Regions from separate parts of the Pseudomonas sp. 9Ag genome, predicted to be linked through region 1. Evidence: riboswitches for the same ligand, from Rfam matches in the RefSeq annotation. Region 1 holds a riboswitch; each other region holds the start of a gene.

Region 1 (6,825 bases):
AGATCGTCACCAAAGTGGCGACGGTAGTTGCGGTAGGGCATGAACAAACGCGCAAAGACGTTATACAGCGGGATGTCATGGTTCCCCGGGATCACTAGCGCCTTCGGGATGCCATGCCCATGCAGGCGCTGCACGAAGGCCTGAGCAGCTGCGAACTGTCCAGCCCTGGCGCGCTGCGTGATGTCGCCGGAAAAGATCAGCAGGTCCGCGCCGTGCTCGCGCACGTGGTCTTCCATGGCTTGCACGACGGCGGGCTGTTCGGTGCCGAAGTGAGTGTCGGAGATCTGCACGATGCTGGTCATGGGTGGCTGTCTTCTCGTCTGATGTCTGTGACGGGTGGCATTGTTGCATTCGAAGCCAATCGGCGCCCGGCGTTCCGGTAAATCGCAAGCAGCGCTCCCGAAACCTGTTCTGGCTCGGGTCCTGATCGCTTTCGGTTGCGCTGCGCAGGGCCTTGGACTACCCTCCGCGCTGCTTCAGGTGCCCCCTGGCGAAACGCCAGAGGGGTGAAACAGGGAAGCCGGTTCATTCGATGAAGATTCCGGCGCTGCCCCCGCAACGGTAGGCGAGACAGGACACCGCTCACAGCCACTGTGCCACAGGCATGGGAAGGCTGCGGTTCCAGGATGCAAGGCATCCGCTCGCAAGCCCGGAGACCGGCCTGTCGCATTCCACGGCAGTGCGGCGGGCGCTGATCGGGGTGCGGCTGCTTGCACCTGCGCTCCCTTCGCATTCTCCGTCTGCCCTTATCGACTGTTGTCGTGCGGCGGGCACGACGGAGACCTGAACTTGACCTGCAAGACCCTCAACACCTCGGCAGCGTTCGTGCTGCTTGGCTATGCTTCGCTTTCCCATGCTCAGCCGGTACAGCCGCTGAATCTCAACGAACAGGTGGTCACGGCCACGCGGACCGAGCAGGTGCTCAGCCCGATTGCCTCCACCAGCGTTATTACTCGCGAGCAGATTGTGCGCAGTCAGGTGCAGAGCGTTCCTGAACTGCTGCGCGGCCTGGCTGGCGTCAACGTCGCTTCCAACGGCGGACGCGGCAAGACCTCTTCGGTCTATGTGCGCGGTACCAGCAGCCAGCATCTGCTTGTTCTGGTTGATGGGGTGAAAATCGGATCGGCCACATCGGGCGGTGCGTCGCTTGAGAACATACCGGTCGAGCAGATCGAGCGTATCGAACTCGTCCGCGGTCCGCGTTCCAGCCTGTACGGCTCGGAAGCGGTGGGTGGGGTCATGCAGATCTTCACGCGGCGCGGCGATGGCGAAGGGTTCAAACCCTATTTCTCCGCAGGCGCGGGCAGTCGCTCCAGCTTTGACGGTACCGCCGGCATATCCGGTAGCCAGGGTGCCGGTTGGTTCAATCTCGGCGTGGCGAGCGCGTCAACCGACGGCATCAATTCGCGAGCCTATCGGCCCACTTCGCCTCGCGCCTATGAAGCTGATGCCGACGGTTATCGTGAGCTGTCGGGCGCCTTGCGCGGCGGCTACCGCTTCGACAGTGGACTGGTGCTGGATGGCAGCTGGCTGCACGTCGACACTCACAGCGACTACGACTCTCGGTCCACTTCGGGTGCTACGGGCCGCTTTGCCTACAGCGACGGCAGCCAGCAAGTCATAGGCGGCCGGGCACGATTCACGCCGATCGATCCATGGCTGGTCACCCTGCAGGCCGGGCATAGCGAAGACAACACCGACAACTTCCGCGACGGTCGTTTCTATTCGCGTTTCGATACCAAGCGCGATTCTTTCAATTGGCAGAATGACTTCAGCGTGGCTGAAGATCAGCTGCTAACCCTTGGTTTCGACTACCAGCAAGACCGCATCGACGTGACGGACGACTATGCGGTCGACACGCGCGACAACAAAGGCGCCTATCTTCAGTACCAGGGCCGCTTCGGCCGTCACGGCGTGTTGGCCGGCCTGCGTCGCGATGACAACGAGCAGTTCGGCAACCATGACACCGGCAATCTCGGCTGGAGCTATGACCTGCGTGACAACCTGATACTGAGCGCGTCCTACGGCACGGCATTCAAGGCGCCCACCTTCAACGATCTCTACGCGCCGGACACCGGCTTCACTGCCGGCAACCCCGACCTGCAGCCGGAGGAGTCGCAGAGCTATGAGCTGGGCCTGAAGGGTGAGCAGCAATGGGGCGAGTGGGGCCTCAACGCGTTCGAAAATCAGATTGAGGACCTGATCATCTGGAGTGGCAGCAGTCCAATGCAGCCGCAGAACGTCGATGTGGCGCGCATTCGCGGGATAGAAGGCGTGGTCGGCACCGAGCTGCTGGGCTGGGATGTCGTCACCTCGGTGACCGTCCTAGACCCACAGGACCGTAGCAAAGCCAATCACGGGCATCTGCTGCCGCGGCGCGCCAAACGGACGCTGAATGTGGACCTGGACCGTGCCATTGGCCGCTTTGCTGTCGGCACAACGCTGTACGCAGCGAGTGAGCGTTTCGACAAATCCAGCAATACCGAAGCCGAGCGTTTGCCCGGCTACGCCCTCGTAGACTTGCGTGGTGAGTACCGTCTCGATGATGCCTGGCGACTGCAGGCAAAGCTGAGCAACCTGTTCGACCGCGATTACGAAACCGCCCAGACCTATGAACAGCCAGGCCGCGCGATCCATTTCACGATCCGCTACCAGGCACTCTAATCGCGCCCGCTGGCGCGTTGTCCCAAAGGAGAACACCGATGATAAAACTGTCCCCAAGAGCCCAACTGGCTGTCGGTATTGCGCTGGCGGTGCTGATGGCTATGACCCGTGGCCAACACTTCGCCTCGGTAAATTTGCCAAGCGCTTCATGGGCGGTGTTCTTTCTGGCGGGTGTGCTGCTGGCGCCGCGCTGGGTGTTTCCGGCTTTGTTTGTCGAGGCGTCGCTGCTGGATTTCGCCGCCATCCAATGGCAGGGCGTGAGCAGTTATTGCATGTCACCGGCTTACTGGATGCTTGTGCCTGCCTACGGCTCCCTGTGGTTCGGCGGACGGATGTATGCGCGGTTGCACCGTGACCAACTGAGCAGCCTGGCGTTGCTGGCGGGCGTCGTGGTGCTCAGCGCCTTCGTGTGCTACCTGTTTTCCGGCGGTGGTTTCCTGTTTTTCTCCGGCCGCTATCCGGAACCGAGCCTGGCGCAGCTGGCTGAGCGCATCGGCACCTACTACCCCCGTTACCTGGGCAATCTGGCGCTGTATGTCGGCACCGCTGCGGTCTTGTTCGTCGGGCTGCGTGCCTGGACTGCACAGCGCGAAGGCGCTCGCGCATGAGTGAATCCAGCGAGCGCGATGCCCGCCACAAGGCGCGCATGCAGCGTAAAAAAGCCGTGGTAGACGAGAAGATTGCCGAAGCGCAGGACGAGTACGGTCTGCTGCTGGTCCACACCGGCAATGGCAAGGGCAAGAGCAGCTCGGCCTTTGGCATGGTGGCTCGTGCCCTCGGCCACGGTATCAAGGTTGGCGTGGTGCAGTTCATCAAAGGCGCTGCCAGCACCGGCGAGGAGAGTTTCTTCCGACGCTTCCCCGACGAGGTTCGCTACCACGTGATGGGCGAAGGGTTCACCTGGGAAACCCAGGACCGCCAGCGTGATATCGCCAAAGCAAAGGAGGCGTGGAGCGTCGCGGCTCAACTGTTGGCCGATCCGGAGATTGGCCTGGTGGTGCTGGATGAGCTGAACATCGCGCTCAAATACGGTTACCTGGAGCTTGATCCGGTGCTGGCTGATATCGAGTCGCGACCGCTGTTGCAGCATGTGGTGGTCACCGGCCGCGGCGCGCCGCCGGGGTTGATTGAAGCCGCCGACACCGTGACTGAAATGAGCTTGGTCAAGCATGCTTTCAAAGCGGGTGTGAAAGCGCAGAAGGGGATCGAATTTTGACGCTTGAGCTAAGGGTGTGTGCTGCTGGAGGCGGAGGCGGGCGATGAACACGTCGCATCATTGCCCGGCCTTGCTGATAGCCGCACCCGCCTCAGGCCAGGGTAAAACCACGGTAACGGCTGGCCTGGCTCGCTTGCACACCCGTCAAGGTAAACGGGTGCGTGTATTCAAGTGCGGTCCGGATTTCCTGGATCCCATGGTGCTGGCGCGCGCCAGCGGCCACCCGGTTTATCAGCTCGACCTGTGGATGGTGGGCGAGGCCGAAAGTCGCCGCCTGCTCTGGGAAGCGGCGCGCGATGCCGATCTGATTCTTATCGAAGGGGTCATGGGACTGTTCGATGGCACGCCCTCGGCAGCGGATCTGGCGCGCCAGTTCGGAGTACCGGTTCTGGCGGTAGTCGATGGTTCGGCGATGGCACAGACCTTCGGAGCGCTCGCCCACGGTTTGGCCAGTTATCAGCCGGATCTGCCGTTTGCCGGTGTGTTGGCCAACCGGGTCGGTAGCAGCCGACACGGTGAAATCCTTCGGGACTGCCTGCCTGAGAATCTTGGCTGGTTCGGCGCCCTGCCGCGCGCTGAATCCGTTGGCCTGCCCAGCCGTCATCTGGGTCTCGTACAGGCGCAGGAACTGGCCGATCTGGACGCCCGACTCGACGCGGCTGCCGACTCCCTGGCGGCGAGCGCGGATTGCAGCCTGCCAGCAGCGATCAGCTTTCCGCCACCGGCACCCGAGACACTGCCGAAACTGTTGAGCGGGGTGCGTATCGGTGTAGCACGTGACGCCGCCTTTTCCTTTGTCTATCAGGCAAATCTCGATCTGTTGCAAGCGCTGGGCGCGGAGCTGCTGTTCTTCTCACCACTGCGATTTTCCCGTTTGCCTGCTGTGGATAGCCTTTACTTGCCTGGCGGCTACCCGGAGCTGCATCTGCGAGCCTTGAGCCGCAACCATGCGATGGCAGAGGCGATACGCGCTCATCACGATGCAGGCAAGCCAATGCTTGCCGAATGTGGCGGCATGCTTTATCTGCTCGACGGCCTGACCGGCCAGGACGGAATCCGGGAAAGCATGCTCGGCTTGATTCCTGGCGAAGCGCAGATGCAGATGCGCTTTACCGCACTGGCGCTGCAGGAGGTGCAGCTGCCGGAAGGACGCCTGCGCGGCCACACCTTTCACCATTCCTCGCTCGAATCGCCAATGCAGCCACTGGCGAGAGGCGAATGCCCGAACTACAAACGAACGGCTGAGGCGGTGTACCGACAGGGTCGGCTGACGGCTTCCTATATTCACTTCTACATGCCGTCCGATTTCCGCGCGGCTGCGGCAATGCTCTGTCCATGAACGATTCAGCCTTCACCGACGAGCAGCGGGCCGGAGTTTACCGGGCCATTGGCGAGCGTCGCGACATGCGGCATTTCAACGGAGGCGAGGTCGCCCCGGCGCTGCTGGCGCGCCTGCTCGAAGCCGCGCATCAGGCGCCCAGCGTGGGCTTGATGCAGCCTTGGCGTTTTCTGCGTATCAGCCTTCCTGAATTGCGAAGCGCCATTGCCGATCTGGTCGAGGAGGAGCGACTCCTGACCGCTGATGCGCTGGGCGAGCGTGGCGAGGCGTTCATGAAGCTCAAGGTTGAGGGCATTCACGATTGCGCTGAGTTGCTGGTCGTCGCGTTGATGGAGGGTCGCGAGGCCCATGTGTTTGGCCGTCGCACAATGCCGGACATGGACCTCGCTTCGGCTGCCTGTGCGATCCAGAATCTCTGGCTCGCTGCGCGGGCTGAAGGGCTGGGCATGGGCTGGGTATCGCTTTTCGATCCTCAAGCGCTAGCCGATCTGCTGCAGATGCCCACGGGGGCCAAGCCGGTTGCGGTGATTTGCCTTGGCCCGGTGGCTGAGTTCTACCCTGCGCCAATGCTCGCGCTCGAAGGTTGGACCCAGCCGCAACAACTCTCCGAGTTGCTGTTCGATAATTACTGGGATCAGCAGTCGTGAGCGTGGCCCTAAGCTGTTTAGCGGGGGTTGCGCTGGATGCGGCACTCGGCGAACCGCGTCGCGGTCACCCGCTGGTTGCATTCGGCACGCTGGCTGACCGGCTCGAGCGTCACTTCAACGGGCCCGACGGTCGCGGTTGGCGCAGCCACGGCGTAACTGCCTGGTGCCTCGCCGTGCTGCCGCTTACGGGATTGGCGTGGCTACTCGGTTCATTGCCGGGCGTTGGCTGGCTGGTTGAGATCTGCTTGCTCTATATGGCTCTGGGTCTGCGCAGTCTTGGCGACCATTTGCTGCCGGTTGCCCGTGCGCTGCGACAGGGTGACCTGGCCGTGGCGCGCTTGCGTGTCGGTTTCATCGTCAGCCGTGATACACGCGACCTCGACGAGCACGGCGTCGCCCGGGCGGCGACCGAGTCGGCACTGGAGAACGGGAGCGATGCGGTATTCGCCGCGCTTTTCTGGTTCGTGCTGGCGGGCGCGCCGGGCGTGGTTCTGTACCGGCTGAGCAATACGCTCGATGCCATGTGGGGCTACCGCAATGAGCGCTTCGAGCGATTCGGCTGGGCCGCGGCGCGTATCGATGACGTGCTCAACTTCATACCTGCCCGGCTGGTTGCGCTGACCTATGCCTTGTTGGGCCAGACGCGCCGAGCCTGGCGTTGCTGGCGCACCCAGGCGCCGCTGTGGGACAGCCCCAACGCCGGGCCCGTGATGGCTGCCGGGGCGGGGGCATTGGGCGTGGCGTTGGGCGGTTCGGCGGTCTACCACGGCGAGCTGCACCACAGACCCGTGCTTGGCGAGGGCCAAGCGCCTCAGGCGCGCGACATCGAACGCGCACTGGACATGGTCTGGGCGGGCGTCGGTCTGTGGTTGTTGGTGCTGTTGTTTGGAGACTGGTTGAGTGCTTGAGCATGGAGGAAGGCTGCGCAGGGCGGCCGAGCATTTCGATATTCCGCTGCA
Region 2 (6,825 bases), 200 kb from region 1:
GCATGAAGCGCTCCTGGATATTCGTCAGGTAATGCCCGACCTCATGCACCAACAGGTCATCGTCCACCTGTTCGAAATCGATTCCGCGGGCGGCCAGCGGCTCGGCCATGGACGCGCGCAATTCTGGCTCCAGACCGGAACGGGTGACCAGTCGCTTGATTTCGGCAATGGTAGCTCGGCGCGCCGGGCCTTCGCTGCTGCCAGTACCCGTCTCGAAGCTCTCGATCAACTGGCGCAGCTTGAGAAGATCGTCGTATAGCGGGGTAGCCACCAGCGGCGGCGTGAGGTGATCGATCATGACGGCAAGGCCGCGGCGTTTGGCCTGAATCCCTTCGCCAACCCCATCGACAATGTAGGGATAGATGCTCGGCAGGTCGCCAACGATCTGCGTCGGATAGTCCTCAGCGCTGAGCCCTGCTCGACGTCGTGGCAAGAATTCATAGGTGGAATGACGACCGAGGTGGATCAGCGCATCCGCTCTGAACTCGTCATGCAGCCAGTGATACAAGGCCAGATATTGGTGGGGCGGTGGAAATACCAGATTGGCATGCAGCAGCTCCTCATCGACCTCCCAGCCGCGGGGTGGCTGCGGCCCGATGAAAATATTGCCGAACTGCACCCCCGGCAGGACCATCTGGTCGGCATGCACCATGACCTGACCCGGCGCCTCCCCCCAACCACGCAACCCCTCGATACCGGTATCAGCCAGCGCCTGGATCAGGCTTTCGGCCTGCTCCCAATCAGCCAGCCCAGGCTGACTGAGTGCCTGTTCATAGAACGCTTCGAGTTGAGCCAGTAGATCCAGCGCGCGCTCGCGTGCCGGATGCACAACACCGTCGAGCACATGGTGCAACTCGCTGGAACCTGTCTTCAGCGTCAGCCGGGCGCTGTCTAGATGGGAAGCGTGCAGCGCACGGCGCATCTGTGCGTTCCAGTATCCCAACGGGCCCTGCACCATTTCAGCCTGCACTGCCGATGGCAGCGTACGGAACCAGCGGCGGTAGCTATGGGTGTTGACGGTAACGGCCTTTTTCGCCATCGCAGCCAGCGCGTCGCCCTGTTCAGGCAGATTGACGCCCTGCTCCTGCAGCTGTTCCAGCAAGTGCTCCGGCGAGTCCGGCAAGGTGCCGGTGTTGTAGCCTTCGGCTTTCAAGCGCTGAAGAATGGCAAACAGCGATTGCGGTACATCCAGGTTGTCTGCGCCGATGTTGTGCCGCCCCGGTGGGTGGTTGTAGTAGATGAGCGCCAGCCGCTTGTCCGCATTGGGCTTGGTTTGCAATTGGTGCCAGCGGGCCAGGCGCGCCGCCATCGCCTCGACACGGGATGGCATCGGCTGGCTGAAGCCAAAGCGAATCCCTGAGTTCGGGTCGATCTGGGACGATTCCCACGCCGCCAGCACCATCGGCTGACTGGTGCCCTGCAATTCCGGCATCGCAAGCTGGTAATGCACCTTGTCGCGAGCGAGGCCATCACTGGACAGCAGCCACGCGTTCTCGTCTCGGTCATCCAGACGCAGGGCCTTGAGCACGGGCACATTGAGTTGACTCAGCAGCTCCGTTGCGTCTTCACGACCCTCGCCGCCACCAAGGACAAAATCCTGCAGCACGACGACCGCCGCCAGCGGTGGATGTTCTGCGCTGTTGAGCCAGCGCAGCGCCTGTAGCGTGCCGTCGCCCCAGCTGCCAAACAGGCTGACGCACGCGATGTCGCGTTGTTGCAGGGTCTGACACAGCGCATCGTTGAGGTCGGAATCTCCGCGTCGGTCAGCGCGCCCATGGTCGATCACCGCGACCATTCGCTCACCGCGCCACGCCAGTTCCGACGGCTCCTTTACCACTCCGTCCTGATAGAAGCGCAACGCCGACCTCGCCTGTGCAGGCTCGGCGCTGCCGCGCGAAGTGTCACGAGCCGTCAACCAGGCCAGCAAACGCGCAATGTTTTCGCTGCCACCGGCCAGCCAATAGCTGCGCGCTTCTATCCAATGCGCCTGGATCGGATTGGCCGCCGCTAGCGCCTGCACCCAGTCACCCAGATCGCCGCCGGGTTTCTCAGCACCGAGGCGTACCGCCTGGTCCCGGTTGGCAAAGAGCATGTTTCCGGCGCTACGACTTAGCGCCACCAGCGCCTGGTCACTGTGCATGATGAAGCGTTCGCCAGTGCTGTGTTGGTCGATCAGCGGGCGCAGACGCTCCGCTTCAGGCCCGAATACGCCGACCACGAGCAAACGCGTTCCGCTGGCAAGCCATTGGCCGACCTCGGCATCGTCCAGCTCAGCCAGCTGTTCGGGGGTGCGCGCACTGACGGTACGGTCGGGGTATCGTTGCTTGAAGGTGGCAGCCGCCGAAGCGAACTCGGCAGCGCTGTACTGCGAAATGATCGCATTGACCTGATTGGCACTGGCCGGCACCGTTGGAGCCAGCAGCAGAAGCGCTAGAAACACGCAGCGAAACGCGAAAGACATGCCCACTCCATCCGGATGCAGTGGGCAACAGAGCTGCTATTGCCAGAAAGGCAGACGGCATGCTCTGAGGACGTCGCCCACCGCGACAGTTCCTGGGAAGTACGGGCTGGTATCGGGCTCAGTCGAATCGACTCTACCGTTGCGGGGGCAGCATCAGCTTGCACTGATTTCCCATTTAACCCGGACCATGATCCGGGCACCACGCACTTCATGTGTTCAACCGCTGGGCGGCCAAGCCGCGCACCTTACGCGCCGGTCCGGGCAAGATCAAGCAAACACAAGCCTGACGACGCAACGGCTCAGTTGGTAATAGGATCGATGTCTGCAGAAGCTGGATTGCTGACTAGACTTCAGGCAGCGAGCCTTGCGGAGACAGATATGAGTGAAGACCGGCAACCCAAATCGCTCACGCTGCGGCAGATGCTTCAAAGCATGCTAGCCGGCGCTTTGGGCGTGCAAAGCGGGAAAAATCGAGAACGAGACTTCAGCCACGGTAAACCCAGCCATTTCATTCTTCTGGGCATCGGCTTCACCGTAGCGTTCGTTCTGGTGATACTCGGCGTCGTCAAACTGGTGCTCTATCTGGTCGGCGTCTGACACGGTTAGCCGGAGCCGCCTCGTCTACTGGTGACTTACCCAGAACACTGCTGTTGCTACCGCTAGCAGGATCAGAAAGAAGATCGCGGCGGCATCTGCGCGGCTGTCATTATCATGGCGTTTAAAATGCTCTGACACAGCGGTATACCTTGTTGTGGAGGATCGCATTGATTGCAGTTAAGACCATGCATACGGAGCGCTCAAGGCCAGCGATTGAAATGCCTGAAAAGCAGCGTTTCGTTCTAAACATATTCCCAAACATCACTTTTGCGCATAAACGCTAGCTGGTATCGTGCCGGCCTCCCATCAACGGGTGCGCGGCCGTGCGCGCAGAAGCTGTAGACAGCCTGAAAAAACAGGACATTTATGTACGTATACGACCAGTATGACCAACACATCATCGAGGATCGCGTGCGTCAGTTCCGTGACCAGATTCGCCGCTATCTCGCCGGTGAACTAACTGACGCAGAACTGTTGCCTCTTCGCCTGCAAAACGGTCTGTACATCCAGCGCTATGCGCCGATGCTGCGTATTGCTGTGCCCTATGGGCTGTTGTCGTCTACTCAGATCCGCAAGCTGGCCGACATCACTCGCAAGTACGACAAGGGTTATGCCCATATCAGCACCCGGACCAACGTTCAGCTCAACTGGCCGGAACTGGAAGACGTACCCGATATCCTTGGCGAACTCGCAACTGTTCAGATGCATGCCATCCAGACCAGCGGCAACTGCATTCGTAACACCACCACCGACCAGTTCGCTGGCGTTGCCAAGGACGAGCTCATCGACCCACGGCCCTGGTGCGAAATCATTCGTCAGTGGTCGACCTTCCACCCGGAATTCGCATTCCTGCCGCGCAAGTTCAAGATCGCCGTCAACGGCGCCGTGAACGACCGTGCTGCTATCGAAGTGCACGACATTGGTCTCGAAGCGGTAAACAACGACGCCGGCGAGCTGGGCTTCCGCGTGTCTGTCGGCGGCGGCCTTGGCCGTACGCCGATCATAGGAAGCTTCATCAATGAGTTCCTGCCATGGCAGCACCTGCTGACCTATCTCGATGCGATCCTGCGCGTATATAACCGCTATGGCCGTCGTGACAACAAGTTCAAGGCGCGGATTAAGATCCTTGTCAAAGCGCTTACCCCGCAAGTGTTCGCCGAACGTGTCGAGGCTGAATGGTCCTATTTGAAAGACGGCGCAAATACATTGACCGAGGCCGAAGTCGACCGGGTCAGCAAGTTCTTCGTCGATCCCGCTTACAAGCCTCTGGATGACCAGAGCGCTGCACTCGCGCAGCTTGACGCGGAGCATCCAGGCTTCGCTCGCTGGCGGGAACGGAATGTCGTTGCTCACAAAAAGCCCGGCTATGCAGCCGTGACGCTGTCCCTGAAAAGCACTGGCGTAGCCCCGGGTGATGTGACGGACAAGCAGCTCGACACCATTGCCGATCTGGCGGACCGATACAGCTTTGGCGAAGTACGCAATTCACACGAACAGAACATGATCCTGGCCGATGTCGAGCAGTCACGTCTGTTCGAATTGTGGCATGAGCTGCGGGAACTGGGTGTCGCCACGCCGAACATCGGCTTGCTGACAGACATCATTTGCTGCCCGGGCGGCGATTTTTGCTCCCTGGCCAATGCCAAATCGATCCCGATTGCCGAAGCGATCCAGCGCCGCTTCGATGACATGGATTACCTGTTCGATATCGGGGATGTCGACCTGAATATTTCGGGCTGCATGAATGCCTGTGGTCACCACCATGTAGGCCACATCGGCATCCTGGGCGTGGACAAGAAAGGCGCCGAGTTCTATCAGGTCTCACTCGGCGGCAGTTCCGGCCGTAACGCGAGCCTCGGCCAGATACTCGGCCCTTCGTTTGCCCAGGATGTCATGCCAGATGTGATCGAGAAGGTCATCGGCGTCTATGTGGAGCACCGTACAGAAGATGAACAGTTTCTCGATACTTTCCGCCGAATCGGTATCGACCCCTTCAAGGAGCGTGTCTATGCAGCGAATCATTAAGGACGGTCAGGTCATTGATGAGACCTGGCACCTGCTGCCTAAAGACGTGACCCTTGACGGCCTGTCCAACTGCGACGATCTGATCGTACCCTTCCAGCTATGGCTCGATCATGCTCATGCCCTGAAAGCTCGTGATGGCGGTCTTGGCATCTGGCTCGACTCCGACGAGGCCGTAGAAGAGATCGCCGAAGAGCTGGATAACTTTCAGGTCATCGCGCTCAACTTCCCGGCGTTCACCGACGGCCGCCATTACTCCAGCGCACGCCTGCTTCGTGATCGCTACGGTTACAAAGGGGAAGTACGTGCCATTGGGGATGTGCTTCGTGACCAGTTGTTCTACATGCGCCGTTGTGGTTTCGACGCCTTCGCAGTGCGTCCAGATCGCGACCCTTATGATGCGCTGGAAGGGTTGAACGACTTTTCGGTCACCTACCAGTCTGCCGCAGACGAACCCCTTCCGCTGTTTCGTCGCAGACAAGACTGAGGCCAACGCTGCGCTATAAAAAAACCCGCCTCTCGGCGGGTTTTTTATTACTGGTACATCCAGAAGTTCGGATGCTCTATCCGCTCCGCGGCAACGATCGGATGCTTACCGAACGCTGCCTTGATTATCTCGGCCAGTATTTTCATGAGCGGCTCCTGCTATGTTGAAGTAGCGTTAGCTTCGCTCAATCGATAAAGGCTGATAAATCGTTTTTGACTATGCTCAACAAGCAAAACGCTAATGGCGTCAGAGCAGCCGCCATCAGTCGAGTCGAATCAATATCCTTCCAGTCTGTTGTCCTGCTAGGGTTCGTTCAATCGCTTCAGGCAACTGATCCAGCGAGATCTCCTGCACCAAGTCATCAAGATTAGAAAGCTTCCATTGCACGGAAAGCTTGTCCCACATGGAAGCCTTCACAACCAGTGGGATTTCAACCGAATCAACCCCTAACAGATTCACCCCACGCAGGATGAATGGCAGCACGCTGGCCTGAAAATTCGTTCCGGCGGTCAGGCCGCAACAGGCGACGCTTCCGCCACGTCGCAGTGACTTCACTGCGTTGAACAATATGTCGCCGCCCACCGTATCGACCGCTCCCGCCCATTGTTCTTTGAGCAATGGCTTCTCGGTACTGGCCTGCAGCGCGCTACGCTCAACGATTTCCGTAGCGCCAAGCTTGCGAAGGAAGTCGCCTTGCTCAGCCTTGCCCGTCACTGCGGCCACCCTGTATCCAAGCTTGGACAACAGGGCTATCGCAATGCTGCCGACACCCCCGGTCGCGCCTGTTACCAGGATCGGCGAATCAGTCGGTCGAGACCTGCCTGTTCAAGCTGGTCTATGCATAGTGCAGCGGTCAGGCCGGCCGTTCCGAGAGCCATGGCCTCACGCAGAGACAGCCCGACCGGACGCTTGATCACCCACGCAGCTGGCACGCGAATGTATTGGCCGAAACCGCCCGACGTGTTCATCCCGAGGTCATAACCGGTGACGATGACTTCATCACCGACGGCAAAGTCGCTGACGCTTGACTCGGCGACAGTCCCAGCCGCATCGATACCCGGCGTATGTGGAAAATTGCGGGTGACGCCGCGGTTGCCACTCGCTGACAGGGCGTCATTGTAGATCAGCGAAGAGAAGCTGACGCGTATCAGCACCTCTCCAGCCGGCAAATCATTGGTGTCCCGCTCGATCAGGCGTGTCTCGAAACGCCCGTCGGTTTCGTTGGTTTGCAGTGCTTTGAAATGAGCCACCATCAAAC
Region 3 (6,825 bases), 1.7 Mb from region 1:
CAGCTCGAACGCGTCCGCACGCGACTGGAAAACCTCCATGCCCTTGAACGTCAGTTGCAGGAATTGCGCAGCTGCTGCACTGGCAACAGCGCGATGCACGGCTGCGGCATCCTCAACGAGCTGAGCAGTGCGCCGCTGGCTGGCGACGATACGCAGCCGTAGGCAGTAGTTCCTCGCTTGCGGCCAGTCCGGTGTCAACGAGACCTGGCATGCGCACCGTTCCATCCGAGAACAAAACACGGCCTGCAGGCGCCTCGCTGACACGGGTCGCTGCTAAGAGCTGCAAACGGGATGCTTGGCGCAACAAAGCGGCAGCGATACTCTTCGGCTCTTTTGCCGCGAGCCTTTCCAATGCCCCTGTTCGATATGCTGCTGTTGATCGCCGCCGGCTTTGCTGCGGGAGGCATGAACGCACTCGCAGGCGGCGGCACCTTCTTTTCGTTTCCCGCACTGCTGGCAACCGGCTTGCCACCCGTGACCGCCAACGCGACGAATGCCGTAGCGCTCTGGCCCGCCAGCCTCGCCGCCGCCTGGGCCGCACGCTCGGCCTTGCGCCCCCTTGGTCGCTACCTGATCCCCCTACTGCTGGCGGGCCTGGTCGGGGGTCTGCTGGGCGGCCTGTTGCTGCTGGCCAGCGGCGATGACGTCTTCAGTCTGCTCATTCCCTGGCTGCTATTGCTCGCCACCGCACTGTTCGCCGCCAGTCCCTGGCTGAGCCGCTGGCTCGCGGCGCGCCGCAAGGACACCAATGCGGTGCCGCCTCACGCACCAACATCGCTGGCCGCTCACGGACTGGTCTCGATCTACGGCGGCTACTTCGGCGCCGGCATGGGCATCCTGCAACTGGCGGCCTTTTCCATCGAAGGCCATCAGCTGGTCCGCGCCAACGCGCTGAAAAACCTGATCTCTGCAGTGATCTACAGCGTGGCAACGGCGACCTTCGTGATTGCCGGACGAGTCAGCGGCTACGAGCTGGCGATCCTGCTGGTGGGCACCACGCTCGGCGGCTACGCGGGCGGCGCGTTGAGCAAGAAACTACCCGCCACCTGGCTGCGTTTGTTCGTCATCCTGGTCGGCAGCGTCATGACCGTTTACTACTTCAAGGCCATGTACCTGCCTTGACCGACAGGCATCTAGCCCGCTCGGCTTATGGCTTCTGCCGCAGAGCTCTGCTAGTGTCGCGCCCGATTCAGAGCAGCCGCAGAGAACAGGTTCCCGCATGGCCCGCAAGAAAGTCGCCCTCGATTTCGAACAATCCCTCGCCGAGTTACAGCAGCTGGTCGAGCGTCTGGAAAGTGGCGAGCTGTCGCTGGAGGATTCGCTGACCTGCTTCGAGCAGGGCATCGGCCTGACTCGCGATTGCCAGGCTGCTTTGAGCCAGGCTGAGCAGAAGGTGCAGATCCTCCTCGAGCGCGACGGCAAACTGCAGGAAGCGCCATTCGAGGTGGACCCGGAAGCATGATCGGCGCCTACCAGAAACGCTGCCAGCAACGCGTAGACAGCTGCCTAGACACGCTCTTCTCCCCGCCTCGGCCGCAACTCGACCGTCTCTATCAGGCCATGCGCTACAGCGTGATGAATGGGGGCAAGCGCGTCCGCCCGCTGCTGGTCTACGCCGCATGCGAAGCGCTCGAGGGCGAGGTTGCGCTGGCAGATGGTGCAGCCTGTGCTGTCGAACTGATTCATGCCTATTCGCTGGTCCATGACGATCTGCCAGCGATGGATGACGATGACCTGCGTCGTGGCCAGCCCACCACGCACAAAGCGTTCGATGAAGCCTGCGCCATTCTCGCCGGAGACGGCCTGCAGAGCCTGGCGTTCGAGGCCCTGGCGCTGGATGCCCATAATCCTGCGGATCCGTCACTGCGCTTGGACATGGTCGCCAGCCTCGCACGCGCAGCCGGACCGGCCGGCATGGTCGGTGGCCAGGCCATCGATCTTGGTTCGGTGGGTCTGAAGCTTGATCGAACCGCGCTGGAGCTGATGCACCGGCATAAGACTGGTGCTCTGATCGAGGTCAGCGTGCGCCTCGGCGCCCTTGCCAGCGGCCGTGCCGACGCGTCGACGCTGTCAGCGCTGCAGCAATATGCGCAAGCCGTGGGCCTGGCCTTCCAGGTACAGGACGACATCCTCGACGTGGAAAGCGACACCGCGACGCTGGGCAAGCACCAGGGTGCCGACATCGCGCGTGACAAACCGACCTACCCGGCGCTGCTGGGCATGGACAGCGCCAAGGCTTATGCGCTTGAGTTGCGCGACTTGGCGCTCGCCGCACTCGCCCCGTTCGGAACTAGAGCCGAGCCGCTGCGCCAGCTGGCCTGCTTTATCGTCGAACGCCGCAGCTGAAAGCCAAATCGCAAGTGCTCGCCGCTGTGGCTGTTCGCCCCAGCGGTGACCGTTGATGCTTGAGGCGTTCTTATCGTTGTAACCATCGGGTAAACTGCGGCTCTTTTTTCAGCCAAAATGATTCGCCCGATGCCCAAGACGTTTCATGAGATTCCTCGGGTCCGCCCTGCGACGCCCGTTCTAGATCGCGCGGCTACGCCCGAGCAGCTGCGCCGCCTAGGCGAAGCGGAACTCGAAGAACTCGCCAACGAACTGCGTCAGGACCTCCTCTACAGCGTGGGCCGGACCGGCGGGCACTTCGGTGCTGGCCTTGGCGTGATCGAGCTGACCATTGCCCTGCATTATGTCTACGACACGCCGAAAGACCGCCTGGTCTGGGATGTCGGTCATCAGGCCTATCCGCACAAAATCCTCACCGGGCGCCGCGAGCGCATGGAAAGTCTGCGTCAGAAGGATGGCCTCGCTGCCTTTCCGCGCCGCAGCGAGAGCGAGTACGACACCTTTGGCGTCGGCCACTCCAGCACCTCCATCAGTGCCGCCCTGGGCATGGCCATCGCCGCCCGAATGCAAGGCAAGAAACGCAAGTCGATTGCGGTCATTGGCGACGGTGCGCTTACCGCCGGGATGGCCTTCGAAGCGCTGAACCACGCACCGGAAGTCGGTGCAGACATGCTCGTGGTGCTCAACGACAACGACATGTCGATCTCGCGCAACGTTGGCGGCCTATCCAACTATTTGGCGAAGATTCTCTCCAGTCGTACCTATTCGAGCATGCGCGAAGGCAGCAAAAAGGTCCTCTCGCGCCTGCCCGGCGCCTGGGAAATTGCGCGTCGCACCGAGGAATACGCCAAGGGCATGCTGGTCCCCGGCACACTGTTCGAAGAGCTCGGCTGGAACTACATCGGCCCCATCGACGGCCATGACCTGCCGACCCTGATCGGCACCCTGCGTAACATGCGAGATCTCTCCGGCCCGCAGTTTCTGCACGTGGTGACAAAAAAGGGCAAAGGCTTCGCCCCGGCCGAAGTCGACCCGATCACTTGGCACGCGATCAGCAAGCTCGAACCCATCGGCGCGCCGGTCAAGCCTAAGAAACCCAGCGGTCCCAAATATTCCAATGTGTTCGGCCAGTGGCTGTGCGATATGGCTGCGGCAGACCCGCGCCTGATGGGTATCACCCCGGCGATGAAAGAAGGCTCCGACCTGGTCGATTTCAGCGAGCGCTACCCTGACCGCTACTTCGATGTCGCGATTGCCGAACAGCATGCGGTTACCCTCGCTGCCGGCATGGCCTGTGAAGGCGCCAAGCCCGTGGTGGCGATCTATTCGACCTTCCTGCAGCGTGCCTACGACCAGCTGATTCATGACGTCGCGGTGCAAAACCTCGACGTACTCTTCGCCATCGACCGCGCTGGTTTGGTTGGCGAGGACGGTCCGACCCACGCGGGCAGCTTCGACCTGACCTATCTGCGTTGCATCCCCGGCATGCTGGTGATGACCCCAAGCGATGAGAACGAGATGCGCCGGATGCTCACCACCGGCTATCATTTCGAAGGTCCCGCCGCCGTGCGATATCCGCGTGGTACCGGCCCGAACGCAAGCCTGGAACCGGGCCTCGAACCGCTGGAAATCGGCAAGGCAGTGGTGCGGCGCGAAGGTAAGCAGGTCGCTTTGCTGGTGTTCGGTGTGCAACTGCCGGAAGCCATGCAGGTTGCCGAAGCCCTGGACGCAACCGTCGTCGACATGCGTTTCGTCAAACCCCTGGACGAGGCGATGGTTCGCCAGATGGCCGACAGCCACGACCTACTGGTGACCATCGAGGAGAACAGCATCATGGGCGGTGCTGGCAGCGCGGTCGGCGAGTTCCTCGCTTCGCAGAACCTGAGCACACCGATCCTTCATCTTGGCCTGCCCGACTACTATGTCGAACATGCCAAACCCACCGAGATGATCAAGGAGTGCGGACTGGACGCCGCCGGAATTGAAGCTGCGGTTCAGGCGCGCCTGGCGGACTTGCGCACCCAGCCGTAGGGTCCAGCGCCACCGCAGGTAGCAGCGAGACGGCTAGCCACACCGCGAAAGTTGCGTCACCTCGATCCGCCCCATGCTCGGCGGATCGAGGACAGCATGATTCGCGCTGGGCTTCTACAGCCGGCTTGGCAGGTCGACCTAGCGCACCATGCGCCACATCAAGATCCAATTGACCAATTCTGACCGTCGAAACGCTTGCGTTGAGGCGCACCATTCATTCGCTTGTCTTTCCCCAGCCCAGGCCGTAAGGTTCGCGCGATTTCCAATCCGCCCAGGTGTGCGCGACCTCCAGGTCCGCATTAAACGGGAAGCCGGTGCGCTCGAAGAGCAAGGCCGGCGCTGCCCCCGCAACGGTAATCGACCGTGATCAGAGGATCACCGCCCGCTCAACCGCCACTGTGCACGTCACGGGAAGGCGAGCAAGGTGCGTGTCGAAAGCCCGGAGACCGGCCTGACGGATTCGACTGGTGTTGCGGAGGGCAGCACCGTCAAGCGCGGCTGCCCGTCATTCCGCCCTTGTTCCTGCCCTTCTCAAAAGCGTTGAACTTTTGAGGATCGAACCTGATGAAACTGTCTCCTATTGCCTTGGCCGTGGCGCTGCTGCCGAGCATTGCTGCCGCCCTGGAGCCTTACCAAGCTCCTCCAATGGTCATCACCCGAGCGACTGCCCTGGAAAAGCCTGCTCCGGCCAGCACTCGAGTGATCGACAGGAACGAAATCGAGCGGAGTGCAGCCAGTAGCCTGATAGAGGTGCTGAACGGGAAAGCTGGTATCCAGATCCGTGACACGCTCGGTGACGGCAACCATGCCTCCATCAGCCTGCGTGGTTTCGGGGACAACGCGGTGAACAACGTGCTGGTTCTGGTCGACGGCCGGAGGCTGAACAATCCAAGTCTCAGCGGCCCGGACCTGAATAGCGTACCGCTTGCAAACATCGAGCGGATCGAGATCTTGCGCGGCGCCGGAACAGTCCTATACGGCGACCAGGCTGTCGGTGGGGTGGTCAACATCGTTACGCGACGCCCGTCCGGCAACGAAGCCTATATCGAAACCACCCAAGGCAGTCATGATCTGGAGGCATACCGAGGCCATGTTTCTCAGTCATTCGGAGGTGGTCTTTCGGCGTATATCAGCGGCGAGACCCGGAATACGGACAACTATCGCGACCACAACGACGCCAGCTACCGCGACCTGTTCGGACGCCTCCGCTATGACCATGACAGCGGCTGGCTTCTGTACGAATACCAGAACATCGACGATGAGCTGCTCTACCCGCGCAGCCTCACCATCGCGCAACGCCGCGCCGACCGCAGAGCAAGCACCTCGAACGAATGGAACAACAGCAAGACGGACGTGCATCGCTTTGCGGGCGAACAGGCATTAGGTCGCCATTGGACCGCGAACCTGGACTACAGCATCAGAGACAGCGATGGGGCGGGCCTGATTTCAGGTAGTCCGTTCACAGAAGGGACCCGCGTCGAAACCATCAGCCCTCGCCTCACCGCCAATTGGGACAGTACGTCAGGCCGCGGCGAGTGGCTGTTGGGCTTCGATTACCTGAAGGCCGATTACCAGGCAACGTATGCGTTCTACCCGACGCTAAGCAGCGACGCCGAGCAAACGCAGCGAGACTGGTACACGCAAGTCAACCAACCGCTAACCGATCGCCTGACTCTAAGCCTCGGCTATCGCATCAGTGAAGTGAATAACAGACACAACGGCCGTACGCGCAGCGACAGCGAAGACAGCTCGAGCGTAGCGCTGAGCTGGCAGGTGAATGACCAGACTCACGCATTCATTAAACGCGAGGAAGTTCTGCGCTGGGCCAACGTCAACGAAAACGCGCTCGTCGAGCCTGGCATCGAATTTCTCAAACCACAGACGGGCGAGTCATGGGAAGCGGGAATCGCCTGGCAAGACGCCACCCAACTCTACCAGGCCAGCCTCTACCGGCTCGATCTCGACGATGAGTTGCTCTACGCGCCTTATGCCTTTGGTGGCTGGGGCGCTAATGTAAACTTGGACCAGACTCGGCGCGAAGGCCTGCTGCTCGAGGCTGAGCGTAAACTGACCGATCGACTTCGCGTCGGAGGCCAATACAGTTTTACCGATACGGAGCTGCGTGCAGGTGCCAACAAGGGCAATGAAATCCCCTGGGTATCACGCCACAGTGCCGCCATGCATCTGGACTACCAGATCATTGCTAATCTTCACGGATATCTTGAGGCCATCTATACAGGCCCGCGTTACTTAGCCAGCGATGATGGCCTGGCGCTACCAAAGGAGGGTGGTTATACGTTGTTCAATGCCGCTATCCGGTACGAATACCGAAACCTCAACGCCAAACTTCGCATCAACAACCTGACTGGAAAGCGCTACGACAGCTACGCCATTTACAACAGCTGGCAAGCAGGCAACAAGGCTTTGTACCCAGCGCCAGAAGAAGAT

What was found. Region 1 has a riboswitch for cobalamin ahead of btuB (TonB-dependent vitamin B12 receptor). Riboswitches for the same ligand answer to the same signal wherever they lie in the genome.
Region 2: linked by a shared signal. The riboswitch ahead of ALTERO38_RS10545 (cobaltochelatase subunit CobN) and the one ahead of btuB (TonB-dependent vitamin B12 receptor) in region 1 are both predicted to bind cobalamin.
Region 3: linked by a shared signal. The riboswitch ahead of ALTERO38_RS02155 (TonB-dependent receptor) and the one ahead of btuB (TonB-dependent vitamin B12 receptor) in region 1 are both predicted to bind cobalamin.

Annotation. Positions count from the first base shown of each region.
Region 1 covers NZ_LR733836.1:2,160,694-2,167,518, reverse strand. The annotation lists gene ALTERO38_RS09535 (metallophosphoesterase) at 1-302, opposite strand, end outside; cobalamin riboswitch at 462-680, shown strand; gene btuB (TonB-dependent vitamin B12 receptor) at 790-2,664, shown strand; gene ALTERO38_RS09525 (hypothetical protein) at 2,703-3,272, shown strand; gene cobO (cob(I)yrinic acid a,c-diamide adenosyltransferase) at 3,269-3,880, shown strand; gene ALTERO38_RS09515 (cobyrinate a,c-diamide synthase) at 3,924-5,219, shown strand; gene bluB (5,6-dimethylbenzimidazole synthase) at 5,216-5,866, shown strand; gene cbiB (adenosylcobinamide-phosphate synthase CbiB) at 5,863-6,774, shown strand; gene cobD (threonine-phosphate decarboxylase CobD) at 6,767-6,825, shown strand, end outside.
Region 2 covers NZ_LR733836.1:2,363,754-2,370,578, forward strand. The annotation lists gene ALTERO38_RS10545 (cobaltochelatase subunit CobN) at 1-2,461, opposite strand, end outside; cobalamin riboswitch at 2,548-2,680, opposite strand; gene ALTERO38_RS10550 (DUF2970 domain-containing protein) at 2,840-3,058, shown strand; gene ALTERO38_RS10555 (nitrite/sulfite reductase) at 3,425-5,083, shown strand; gene ALTERO38_RS10560 (DUF934 domain-containing protein) at 5,067-5,567, shown strand; partial or broken gene ALTERO38_RS10565 (YhdH/YhfP family quinone oxidoreductase) at 5,829-6,817, opposite strand.
Region 3 covers NZ_LR733836.1:481,587-488,411, reverse strand. The annotation lists gene cadR (Cd(II)/Pb(II)-responsive transcriptional regulator) at 1-162, shown strand, start outside; gene ALTERO38_RS02175 (sulfite exporter TauE/SafE family protein) at 352-1,122, shown strand; gene ALTERO38_RS02170 (exodeoxyribonuclease VII small subunit) at 1,220-1,462, shown strand; gene ALTERO38_RS02165 (polyprenyl synthetase family protein) at 1,459-2,346, shown strand; gene dxs (1-deoxy-D-xylulose-5-phosphate synthase) at 2,476-4,377, shown strand; cobalamin riboswitch at 4,634-4,847, shown strand; gene ALTERO38_RS02155 (TonB-dependent receptor) at 4,942-6,825, shown strand, end outside.